Pseudovibrio sp. Tun.PSC04-5.I4: one gene and its partner. The protein of the gene in region 1 interacts with the protein of each later gene in a pairwise test. Links are inferred from orthologs where the notes say so. Each region holds a gene or a part of one and is shown on either strand. Other genes may lie near its edges.

Region 1 (5,837 bases):
AAAGGGCGGCCTAATAGCTTCACTGCTCAGCCAATAGTAGCTGGATTATGAGGTATGCGAACGCGCGTCATCACCGCTTAGGAAATTCAGGCTGTGATGAACTTTCGTGACCTTATCGAGAGGTTTCCGTGTGGGTGCGGGTATCGCTATCTCCGTGAGATCATAAAGTTTCTCGCCCAGCAAACTGGGATAGTAGTTCTCTTTTGATCTCCTCTGCATCGCACTATTTTGCCGCTCAAAACACAATAGAGGTCGGCTTTATTGGTACGCGGATTGAAAATAAGCTCCCTTCGCCTTCAGAACAGGAACAGAAGCTCATCCGGCGCTCAACAACTGACTGATGCCATGAGCGGGTTTCTTTCAACGTGCGCACCACAACGGATCCTAGCGGCGCAGTTCGTGGTGCTGACATTATTTGCTCTGCATCAGCCTCTCAACGCCCACATTCGCGGAGAATGGCTTCTGGAGGGCTGGCATCTTGATTTGGTGAGCTTGCCTCATCAAAAGCACGACGAAGGCGATATTGACGGAGTTTATGTCAGGGTGACCGCGCCGGTCGCCGTTTCTATGAGCAAATCACGCTCTATAAATCGACTGGAACTTCCTTGGCTGATCTGCCAACGCCGGTCGCATCTTTTTGTGTGTGTAGGCTGAAGCAGCCCACATCAGGTTACACCTTAATCTATTTCGTCCAGATCAGACTTCTTAAGAGGCGCATAGCTCGGCAAATGCCAGCCCCACGCAATTGCACCGCCGCGCAAGATCATGGCCATCGCAAAGCCAAGTCCTACAGCTAAATTGCTTTGCCCGGTCACCGAAATTGTGGCTGTATAGGTGATCGCTCCGGCAAGAGCTGCCGCAAGATAGATCTCTCGTTGTAACAAGGCAGAAGGTTGACCCGCGATAATATCGCGCAGAATTCCGCCAAATGTCGCGGTCCCAACGCCCATCAACACGGCAACAGCTGCGCCATCATCCAAAGAAATCGATTTGGCGGCTCCCATGACTGAGTAGGAGGCAACTCCGACGGCATCAAGCCATCTCAATGGACGCCCCCAAGCTTCTACCTTGTGGGCGAAGAACCACATGCCAACGGAGACAACAGCGCACACATAGAGGTAGCTATTATTTTCAATCCAGAAGACCGGAACATCGAGCAGGGTGTCTCTGAGAGTACCCCCGCCAATTCCTGTGAGGGAACAAAAGAACAAGAACGCAATAAAATCCTGACGCAAACGCGCGGCCACTAGCCCGCCTGTTACAGCAAAAACAGCAACGCCGAAAAAGTCCAAGTACTGCCAGATCTCAGAGTGCATTTGCATCAAGCCCGTTAATTTTTAAATATTTCTCAGATTTTCGAGGTGTTACTCACACTCAAACAAAAAGCAACCCAATACCTGCAATACTCCCAAACCCTACAATGGATTCGCAGTTGACCCACTAACAAAAAACGGGCCACTCAGTGAGTAACCCGTTTTTGAAACTTCGCAAAGATGAAAAAGCCTAGGCTTCTTTATCTAGTGTTGAACCCGGTCCTGCATTTTTGTCGGTTACAGGAACGATCTTTGGACCACCTTTGGAAATACCAACCATTGCGGGGCGCAGCACACGCTCACCAATGACGTAACCTGCCTGAACCACGTTCATAACAGTGTTGTTTGGCACTTCTGTGTTTGGAACTTCAAACATTGCCTGATGGAAATGCGGGTTGAACTTCTCACCTTCTGGGGAAAGACGCTTCACGCCGTGCTTTTCGAGGTGGTTGAGCATTTCGCGCTCTACCAATTCAACGCCTTCAACCAGAGCTTTGAGGTTCTCATCGTTCTGTGTTGCTTCGTCTGGCAGTGCATCGATTGCGCGGCCAAGGTTGTCATTGACCACCAGCATATCGCGCGCAAAACCAGCAATGGCGTAAACCTTAGCGTCTTTCACTTCTTTCTCAGTGCGACGGCGTAGATTTTCCATTTCAGCCATCGTACGCAAAGTACGGTCTTTGAGAGCTGCGTTTTCTGCTCTGAGTGCTTCGATTGGATCGACTTCCACAGCAGCTTCTACCTGCTCCGCCTCATTCGCAAAGGCTACTTCTTCAGCAACAACTTCTGGATTCAGCTGTTCTTCAGTGTGCGGAGTTTTATTTTGATCGCTCATCGTCATCCCGTCTCTTGAAACCTGCTCCAAATTGCTAGGAGCGAAGTAAAGCAAGGCTGCTGCTCGGCGCCCATGCTACAAAATTATTTGGACCCTATTTAGTCACTGTTTGCCAAAAACAAAAGACCTCCGGCCACATACATGCCCGGAGATCCTCAGAATGCCCGATTTTACTCAGCATTTCGTTGCAAATACCACCAAAATTAGGAGTACTGCTTGATCCAATCAGCAATTTTGCCCTTTGGCTGCGCGCCAACGAGAGTCGCAGCAGGCTGGCCGTCCTTAAAAAGGATCATTGTTGGGATAGAACGCACGCCGTAATTCATTGCGCTCTGCTGGTTGCTGTCGATGTCCAGCTTCACAATTTTAACTGCACCAGCCATTTCCTCGGAGATTTCTTCCAGGGATGGAGCAATCATCTTACAAGGACCGCACCAGGTCGCCCAAAAATCCACCAGAACTGGTGTGGAGCTCTTCAGGACTTCAGCTTCAAAGCTTCCGTCTTCAACTTTCACAGTGGCCATTTTTGCCTCTTCTATAATTTAGCGCGAGTCACCCCCAAATGAGCGAACTCTGTTGTCATGAAAATAAGAACGCGAGAGCCAAGCGTCAAGCGACCGAATTCTCAACATTCTGTTAGAAATTAAAAGTTTTCATGAGTTCCACCGGTATTTCTATCAGGCGAGGGCCCGATGTATATAACAGCAGCGCTCTTATTTTGCGACCTGGGTAAAGCTCAGCAAGCAGTTTCTTATAAACAGCTAACTGCGCAATATAAATTTCAGATACGCCCTGAGCCGTTTGCGGCACTACAGCATTGGTTTTGAAATCAAGAATGGTCACGTCTTCGTCATTGACCAAAAGACGGTCAATCAACCCGAGGATTTCGACTGGCTTGCCATCCTCCCCCGTCAACATGCCTTGAATGGGAACTTCCGCTCTGCCGTTTGCCCCAAATAGCTCGGCAAACTCTGGATTATTCAGTGTATTAAACACGTCATCCAGCAACCGAGTTCTGTTCCGTTCAAAACGCTCAGGCAGTGCCCCTGTTAAAAACCGATCTGCTGAGGTCTCGCGTTGTTCCTCTGGCAAATCTGGCAGGATTTCGAGCAGCCTGTGAATTATCCGGCCGCGTACCAAAGGCCAGTCTTCTGGCTGGCGTGCTGCTTCGAGCGCATCCTTTGGGTCTTGTTGCTCGATGTTTTCCTTGGCATCCATTTCTTCAAAGGCAGCAGAAGGTTTCAAACGGCGTATGCGTTCTGGTGATGAAACATTATGAGCAACCCAATCCGGCAATGCCGAATTCTCTCGTGTTACGACTGGAGCACTGCGCGGCACCACAGGCTCAGGCTGGTCGATGCCATTTTTTGTCCAGAGCCATGACGCTATTTCACCGTTTGCATCTTTTTGCTCGCGGGCTTCTTCAATCAGACCATTGCGGGTGAGTGTATACCAGCATTCATCGTGCGGGCCGCGTTTTGGTGCCCAGCCGCACACCACAAGGCGATCCTTAGCGCGCGTGAGAGCAACATAAAGCAGGCGCCTGTATTCTTCCTTTTGGCCTTCCCCCAGCAGCTCCAGCGCTTCCTCATGCCATGGGGTGCGCTGTGCTTTGTTGGGGAGCCAAACCAGAGCGGGCGCGGCTTCCAGATCACCCTCACGCGGTTTTTCAACCATGACAGGAGAGTGCTGGCTGGAAACAGGTGCATTGCAGCCATCTGCCAGAATAACGTAGGACGCTTCCAGCCCTTTGGCGCCATGCACGGTCATGATGCGCACCATTCCCTTGGCCGCATTGAGCTCGCGTTTAATGACGGTTTTTGTCTGCATCAACCATGCAAGGAAACCTTCCATGCCCGGCGTGCCGCTTTTTTCATAGGTCAGCGTGAGCGAGAGGAACTCATCGAGAACATCATCAACTTCACTCCCGAGGCGCTCCCTGAATTTTTGCCGGTAGCCATCTGTTCCAATGATCTTTGCGTAGAACTCGAAAGGCGGCACAAAATCGGCTCTGTCTCGCCAGATGACCAGTTGTTTGCGGACATTTTGCCACTTTTCACTGTTCTCAGATTTGCGCAGCAGCTCATGCCAGAGCGTACCCGGCCTTGGTGTGCCCGCTGTTTCGCGCGCAATTTCAAAGAGGTCATCATCCAGCAAGCCGAACAGCGGGCTTTTGAGAACACAAGCGAGAGACAAATCATCTTCCGGCAACAGGATGAACCGGCCCAGCGCAACCAGATCTTTCACCGCGATGTGGTCGGTTAAGGTTAGGCGGTCAGACCCGGCGGCGGGGACATCCAGACGTTTGAGTTCGCGGTTCAGCGCTTCCACAAACTGGCCGCGTTTCCGCACGAGAACCAACACGTCTCCCGGCCCAGCAACGCCTCTTTGGTCCCAGTCCTTAATTTGCTCTGCGATGCGCGTTGCCAGCCGCAACATTGGGTTGCCGGTGCCAATCGCATCGATGGGCTGTGTCCAGTCGTCTGGTTCCAGCGTTTCGACAGCTTCTTCCAGCGGCCAGATTTCTACACGGCCCGGATCATTGTGGCGGATTGCTTCGTGTACCGGAGCCACATTTTCTTGTGACAGGCCCTTAAAGGCTTCCGGCGAGCCGAACACTTTATCGACGGCTCCAAGCACATCCGGCGTGGAGCGGAACGAGAGATTGAGTTCAATGCCCTCAAAGTTCCTCTGCGCATCTTTCGCTTTTCCCGCGAAGAACTTTCGCATTTCCGCGAAATAAGCCGGAACAGCGCCCTGGAAAGAATAGATGGACTGTTTTTCATCGCCCACCGCAAAGATGGTACGCATTTTCTCTCTAGCGCCATTCCCTGCGAAGAATTCCTCTGCCAGTGCGCGGATCACTTCCCACTGGCGCGGACTTGTGTCCTGCGCTTCATCAACCAGAATGTGGTCGAGACCCTGATCCAGTTTGTACTGTACCCATTGCGCGGCTTCGGCACGGGAGAGCAGCCTGGCAGATTTCACCACCAAATCCTCAAAGTCCAGATAGCCGCGACGGAGTTTTTCCGTCTCGTAGTACCGTAAAACAGCGTCAGAGAGAGTGAGGATCGCTTTGGTGCCAGATACCGTTATGACGGCATTTAAGTGCTGGAAAGCTTCCAGAATGCGCGCCTGTTCCACGAACAAACGGTCGATAACCTCCGGAAAACCCGTTTGCACCTTCTTCGTGGCAAGAGATTTGCGCGGGCCGAAGGTGCCAGTCAGGAAGATTTTCAGCCACTCAATGCGCCATCTTTCATCGCTTTTCTGCGTGATTGCTGCCTCTAACGCGGCGGCACGGTCTTGATCCGTCTTGGAGCCGACGCGTAAGGCTTCCGCAAACGCTTTTACCTCGTCGTCCGTAAGCGAACAATTCCGTCGCAACGAACTTGCAAAGCCAGATATATCATCCTCCGGCATGACGGAAAAATCAGCGTATAGCGCAGAAACAGCGCCCTCGAGGTCGCCATAGGGTGCGAGCCAGCGATAAAATGCGTCTCGACGGCTGATAAGTTCCGAAAGTGCCTTTTCGACACCAGAATCCGGCAACAGCTCGATCAACTGGGAAAGCGCAACACCAATTTGAGAGTCTGGTTCAATCTCCGCGCTGTGCAGAACGCTGGCACGCGCCTCATTGAGCAGCTCTTCGGCAAGGCGGTCATCTAAAACCGAAAAGTGCCCGGCCA
Region 2 (6,370 bases), on another replicon or contig:
CTATGGTGATCTGGATGGTGTGCTGGTTATTCCAAAAGAGATCGAAGTGGCAGCGTTTGAAGGTGCTGTTGAGAAAGCGCGCGGTGAGCAGGAGGTTCTAATCGCCCTGCAAAACGGCATGACCACCAAAGACGCCTTTGAGAAATACGGCGTCATGTAATCCCTTGCTGGCGGGTGTGTGTCCATAACAACCGCCAGACACCGCCCATCGCTACGGGGAAAAACTGCAGCGGTGGGTGATTTTCAATTCATCTGAATTATTTGCAGGTTTCCTGAAACGCATTTTCTTTCTCCGCGATTTCGGGAAAAGCATCCGTCAGCAATATTATCGTAGGAATGTTCTTCAACATGTATCGCTCGCTCCAGATTGCCTTCCAGATATTTACTGCAAGCCTCTTTGGTTCCGCGTTGCTCCTGAAGAGCTTGCACTGAAGGCGTGAAAGTACTTTTGGCAAAGGCTTGGGGCACAAATCATCCAAAACGCACAAGTCGGATACGCAGAGAAATAACAATGCGCCCAGTGATTGCGACGGTTACCCCGGGCAGGTAGTAACCGCCGCGCACACTGGGAGAGCTATGAAAACTGAGAGAGAACCGCCAGACCGATACTGGTCAGGAAGATCACGACAGCTAGCTTGCCTGAGGTGGTCGAAAACATCGCAATTTTCTCCCGAATTCCTTCGTTATAGGTGTGATAGATGGGGCCGATCTGGATGGGGCCAGTGTTATAAACTCCGCTTAAGCATGGATTTGAGTTCAGCGTTTTCCGCTCTGAGTTCAACCAGCTCTTCGCGCATTTTGTAAAGTTGAGGTTCAAGATCTTCCAAGGTTAGCCGGACCGGAATATGGGCCGGACAATTCCAGTCCAAAGCCTCTACGTTAATAACCACGGCTCGTTCCGGCATTGCCTGGTATTTAGGAACGGTAAGTTTCTTAACCAGATCCGGATCTTCCTTCGTACTGATCAGTTCTACGCGTCCCATAATCTTCAGTCGTCTGCGACGTGCGTAATCCATCAAAATAAGCGAAACGCGGTCATTGCTGGCCCAGTTTCCCACGCTCAAATACTGGCGATTGCCGCGAAAATCCGCGTAGGCAATCCGCTTTTCATCCAGCACCTTGAGGAACCCTTTGGGCCCACCACGAAACTGCACATAGGGCCAGTTATCAGCATTCACAGTGGCCTGATAAAACCCATTCATGCTGGCAATAAAATCAGCCTCTTTGGGTCCAACCTTATCAGCCGCTGCAACCTCTTCCTCCAACATCCATTTATACATAGGAGCCGAGCCTTGCTCTTCTTGCACACGGCGAACATCAGGGGTAAATGCAATTTCAGCATATGCAAGCGCCATCGACTGCCCTCCCAAGCAACAGATTAAAGGTTCATTTCAGATAAGCTGGGGTGCGCATCCGGACGTCTGCCAAAAGGCCACCAAAATAGTCTGTCATTCTCATCGATTTCATTATCCGAAATGCACGTGACCCGTTTTTTCAGCAGTCCATCATCATCAAACTCGCAGTTTTCGCTGCCGCTAGATCGGAACCACTTGTTGTGCGCTGTCCGCCACTCGCTGACGACCCGGATGGAAAACCGGTTTTTCTGGAAACTCCAAAGCTCCTTGATATGGCGATAATGAAGTTCTCGCTTCCACTTTGCAGAGAGGAATGAGAGGATTTGTGACCGGCCTTCGATGAACTGGTTTCTATCTTGCCACTGGCCGTCCTGTGAAAAGTACTGGCTTACAATCCTAGGACATCGCGTGTTCCATACATCCTCAGCGGCTCTTACTTTCGCAATCGCTGCGTCGTCGGAGATGGCGTGCATCGATATTTTGAGCATCGTAGGTCTCCCAAATCATTTACCGATCGGTACAGTTGTTAGTAGGCAAGGTGTACTGATCTGTTCACTTAGTCAATTCACCAAATTGAGAAGCAAGTGATGTTCATCACACATGTCAATTTAACCTACTGAAATTAATGAAAAAATTAAATTACTTGTAGTGCTAAATATATTTAGTTATATGTACTGATCAGTAAACCATGAGGTTCATATGCCCCCTAGCAAGCGCGATGAAATCGTTCAAAAAGCCATGGAGACGTTCTACCGAAATGGATTCCATGCCACCGGAATGGACATGCTGGTGGCGGAATCGGGCATTTCCAAAACCTCCATGTACAAACATTTTAGGACCAAGGACGATCTGATCGTTGCAGCTTTAAAATTGCGCGAAGAACAGTTCAATGATTGGGCTTTCCAACGAATTGACGAACTTGCGAGTGACCCAAGGAATAAACTTTTGGCATTTTTTGATGTGCTGGAAGAGTGGTTTCAGCAGGACAGTTTTAAAAGTTGCATGTTCATCAAAGCCAGTTCCGAATACCCTGAATCTGACCATCCTATTCATCGCCAAACAGTAGAACAAAGAACCATATTGTTGAGCAACATTCTGCATCTGGTAAGGCTCGCTCACCTGAAAGAACCAGAGCAATTGGCGCGCCAAATCGTTATGCTGCAGGAGGGCGCTATTGTGACTGCCCATTTTGGCAATTGCGCAAATCCAGCAGCTGATGCAAAACATGCAGCAAATGCGCTTATTGAGGCCGCCTCCTAAGTTTGGGTGCTGCGCTGGTTGGCTGTCTTTCTTCTAACATGTGCGCAGTGCAATTTCACCTGCACCTATATGCCTCTGCACTCTCTCCTTCGTCTAACCTTGGATTTTATGCGCTAATATAATTGCAAATACATATATTAGCGTTTAGCCTAGCCAGTGAGACATCACCGGGGAGGGTGAGGTTCTCACCCCCGGACGGACCATTTTATTATCATTGGGAGGGAGACAGAGGGATGATTACGAAATCTATTTTAGACGATCTTGGAATGAAGCTGATTTCAGGTGATGTCGAAGTTATCGACTTATCGGGATCATTGGGCCCGGAGACGCCAATTCTTCAATTGCCACCGGATTTTGCCAAGAACACACCGAAAGTTGAGATCCACAAGATCTCCGAATACGATGCAGATGGCCCGTTTTTCGCGTGGAACTGGATGAAGCTGGGCGAGCATTCTGGCACCCACTTTGATGCGCCGCATCACTGGGTGACCGGAAAAGATTTTGCGGATGGATACACGGACACCATCTCTCCGCAGAATTTTGTGGCGCCCGTCAACGTGATTGACTGTTCTGCTGAAGTTGCAGAAAACCCGGATTTTCTACTTACGGCAGATCACGTGAAGGCGTGGGAAGCCCAGCATGGTGAAATTATAGCCGGTGAATGGGTTGTGATGCGTAGTGACTGGTATCATCGCAACATGGATGAGGCCAAATTCCTCAACGTGGATGAAACCGGGCCACATTCTCCTGGACCGACTGTCGATTGCATCGAGTATGTGCTTTCTAAAGGCGCTATTGGCTGGGGCAATGAGTGCATCGGGACTGATGCAGGCTGTGCCGGTGGCATGGAACCGCCTTATCCGGCGCATAACCTGCTACATGCTGCCAACCGATACGGCCTTGCGAGCCTTGCCAATCTAGATAAGCTGCCTCCAAAGGGCGCGATTATGATTGCAGCGCCCCTCAAAATTGCCAATGGCACAGGCAGCCCGATCCGCGCGCTTGCCTTGGTGCCGACTGTATAAATCAGGCCTAGCAAATAAAAACAGGCTCCGGTGCGTATTGAACGCCCCGGAGCCTGTTTTCCATTAAAGCCCTGATAAATCGTAGAGCAGTTTGACATTCAACACGATGACAACAACTGCGATGATCGCCGCTAAAACCGTGAGCCAACGCGGGCTGACAAACTCGCCCATCTTCCGCTTGTCGGCGGTAAACATCACCAGCGGGACAACAGCGAACGGCAATTGCAAACTCAGCACCACCTGCGAAAGAATAAGCAGCTTTCCGATCTGATCTGACCCCAGCAAGAAGATCACACCGACAGCGGGTAGTATTGCGAAGCCTCGGGTTATCAACCTGCGCAGCCATGCGGGAATTCTGAGATCAATAAAGCCTTCCATCACAATCTGGCCGGCCATCGTCGCTGTGACGGTGGAGCTTAACCCACTGGCCAGCAAGGCAACCCCGAAGAAAATAGGTGCAAGGTCACTCCCCAACAACGGAGTAAGCATTTCGTAGGCGACTTCTAAATCCTCCACGCCGTAATTGCCGGTGCGATAAAAAACGGCCGCAGCGAGGATGAGGATGGCCGCGTTGATGAACAAAGCAAGTGTGAGAGCAATGGCAGAATCATAGGTTGCAAACTTGATGGCCTGATGGCGGTCTTCCGAGCTGGAACCATAGGCGCGCGTCTGGACGATACCGGAATGCAGATATAAATTATGCGGCATCACTGTTGCGCCGATAATGCCAAGCGCAAGATAGAGCATATTCGGGTTGGTCACGATCTCCACCGTTGGCGCAAACCCGAGAATAACACCGCTCCAGTCTGGATCTGCTAACGCAAGCTGCATCACAAAACAGAAGGAGATCACTCCCAACAGGGCGATGATGAACGCTTCAATCCAGCGGAATCCCTTGTTTTGCAGATAGAGAACCAGAAACACATCCAGCGCCGTGATAATGACGCCAATCTCCAACGGTATGCCGAACACAAGGTTGAGGCCGATAGCTGTTCCGATAACCTCGGCCAGATCCGTCGCAATAATGGCCAGCTCCGCCAAAAGCCAAAGAGGCGCTGAGACCCAGTTGGGAAATGCATCACGGCAGGCTTGAGCCAAATCACGACCACTCCCAATAGCAAGTCGCACGCACAAGGACTGCAAAACAATCGCCATGATGTTGGAGAGCAACGCAATTGACAGCAGTGTGTACCCAAACGTGGAGCCACCCGCGATGGACGTCGCCCAGTTGCCCGGATCCATGTAACCAACAGCTACCAGATACCCCGGCCCTGCAAAGGCGAGGAACCGACGGAATTGAGAGCTGTTCGCTGTTCCTACCGGGATGGAGCGGAAAACTTCTTCCAAGGATGCATGTTTGCTTTTTCTGCCCCAGCTGGAGGAAAATTCCAGCGGTGAGGGTCTCGTTTTGGCTTCAGTATTCGTCATTGCACCGCTCAAATATATTGCTATCTCTAATTGCTATTGCAACTCATTCTTAATTGCAATGTAGAAAAGTAAATTCGCCCAAATTATTTGCAACTGAAATTTCGTGAAAACCGAAAGCTCCGTCCTACCACCGTCAAATCCACATATAGCTTGTGACAATATTTGAAAGCTGTCGAAGCACAGTAAAATTCCTCATTTTGTGCGTCAGACACACAGGCAAGACACTATCGCGCCAAACCATGATTGCGAACTGCGACACATAAACACAATATTTTTGACAATGAGTGCCCTGACCGGTTTACCCCTTCACATCCCGGTTGGCTCGTTCTTGCCCTCACCGCCTTTATCGCAGTTGCAGGGCTGGCAATGAGTTTTAGCTCCGGTCAGGCGCAGCAAGCAAAAGCAAACCTGACTTAGGCAATATAGCTCGCTACGCCTCGCATATTTGTGGGGCGTGATCTTTTTCTTTTGCAACTAAAACCAATTTATTACGCAAGAGTCTTACTCTTATAATCAAGGTAGACAGCACCTTTCCGCAAGGGTGTTTGGGCGACGAGAAGCACCACCTGACCAGAGTGAGGTTTTATGCAGCCACAATCCAGCACGCCAGATCAGCCCGAGACGTCCGGCACCCGCTTTTCCAATTGGTTAAAGGAGGGGCGAGAGATTGTTCCCGGTCTGATAATTGCCGTGGTGATTGCAATCGCTGCCCGTTACATCTCCGAGCATCAGGGTGGCCCGGTCATGCTCTATGCTCTGCTCATTGGTATGGCCGTGCATTCCATTTACGAGGACGGGACCTGTCAGGCGGGTCTCAGCTTTGCAGCAAAGAAGGTGTTGCGACTGGGGGTCGTGTTGCTCGGCCTGCGTGTTTCTTTTTCCCAAATTCTGGCATTAGGTTGGCAAACGCTGGCCTTGGTTATTCTCAGTGTTCTAGCCATGTTGCTCATTGGGTTGATAGTCGCACGGCTTTTAGGTCGGTCCGCCAGCTTTGGTCTTTTAACGGGGGGCGCTGTGGGCATTTGCGGTGCATCTGCTGCACTGGCGATTTCCTCAGTGTTGCCAAACTCAAAAGAAAACGAGCAAAACACGCTGTTTACGGTCATTGCTGTAACTGCATTTTCCACACTCGCCATGATTTTTTACCCAAGCATTGGTCGGATGTTCGGCCTTGACGATGTGCAGTTGGGTATATTCTTCGGCGCAACCATTCATGATGTGGCTCAGGTGATTGGCGCAGGCTTTGCTGTGTCTGACGGTGCTGGAGAGATCGCCACTGTGGTGAAGCTCATGCGAGTGATG

What was found.
Region 2: the proteins of grpE (region 1) and BLS62_RS02065 interact in binary tests that used the Escherichia coli proteins (3 or more experiments, as listed by UniProt). The link is inferred for Pseudovibrio sp. Tun.PSC04-5.I4 from one-to-one orthologs.

Annotation. Positions count from the first base shown.
Region 1 is NZ_FNLB01000006.1:2,694,942-2,700,778, forward strand. What follows is about bases 327-3,080. They hold grpE (nucleotide exchange factor GrpE), read right to left. Parts: upstream 2,149-3,080; coding sequence 1,504-2,148; downstream 327-1,503. Other genes in these bases: BLS62_RS31390 (hypothetical protein), read left to right, coding at 346-654; BLS62_RS17840 (trimeric intracellular cation channel family protein), read right to left, coding at 678-1,316; trxA (thioredoxin), read right to left, coding at 2,352-2,672; addA (double-strand break repair helicase AddA), read right to left, coding at 2,785-3,080. Outside these bases: BLS62_RS17830 (LapA family protein), read left to right, coding at 1-14; more of addA, read right to left, coding at 3,081-5,837. UniProt on the Escherichia coli protein: Participates actively in the response to hyperosmotic and heat shock by preventing the aggregation of stress-denatured proteins, in association with DnaK and GrpE. It is the nucleotide exchange factor for DnaK and may function as a thermosensor.
Region 2 is NZ_FNLB01000001.1:426,662-433,031, reverse strand. What follows is about bases 2,887-5,697. They hold BLS62_RS02065 (Nramp family divalent metal transporter), read right to left. Parts: upstream 5,069-5,697; coding sequence 3,704-5,068; downstream 2,887-3,703. Other genes in these bases: BLS62_RS02060 (YeiH family protein), read left to right, coding at 5,654-5,697; BLS62_RS02070 (cyclase family protein), read left to right, coding at 2,887-3,640. Outside these bases: BLS62_RS02095 (RraA family protein), read left to right, coding at 1-160; BLS62_RS02085 (pyridoxamine 5'-phosphate oxidase family protein), read right to left, coding at 726-1,355; BLS62_RS02080 (DUF1348 family protein), read right to left, coding at 1,379-1,843; BLS62_RS02075 (TetR/AcrR family transcriptional regulator), read left to right, coding at 2,055-2,615; more of BLS62_RS02070, read left to right, coding at 2,849-2,886; more of BLS62_RS02060, read left to right, coding at 5,698-6,370. UniProt on the Escherichia coli protein: H(+)-stimulated, divalent metal cation uptake system. Involved in manganese and iron uptake. Can also transport cadmium, cobalt, zinc and to a lesser extent nickel and copper. Involved in response to reactive oxygen.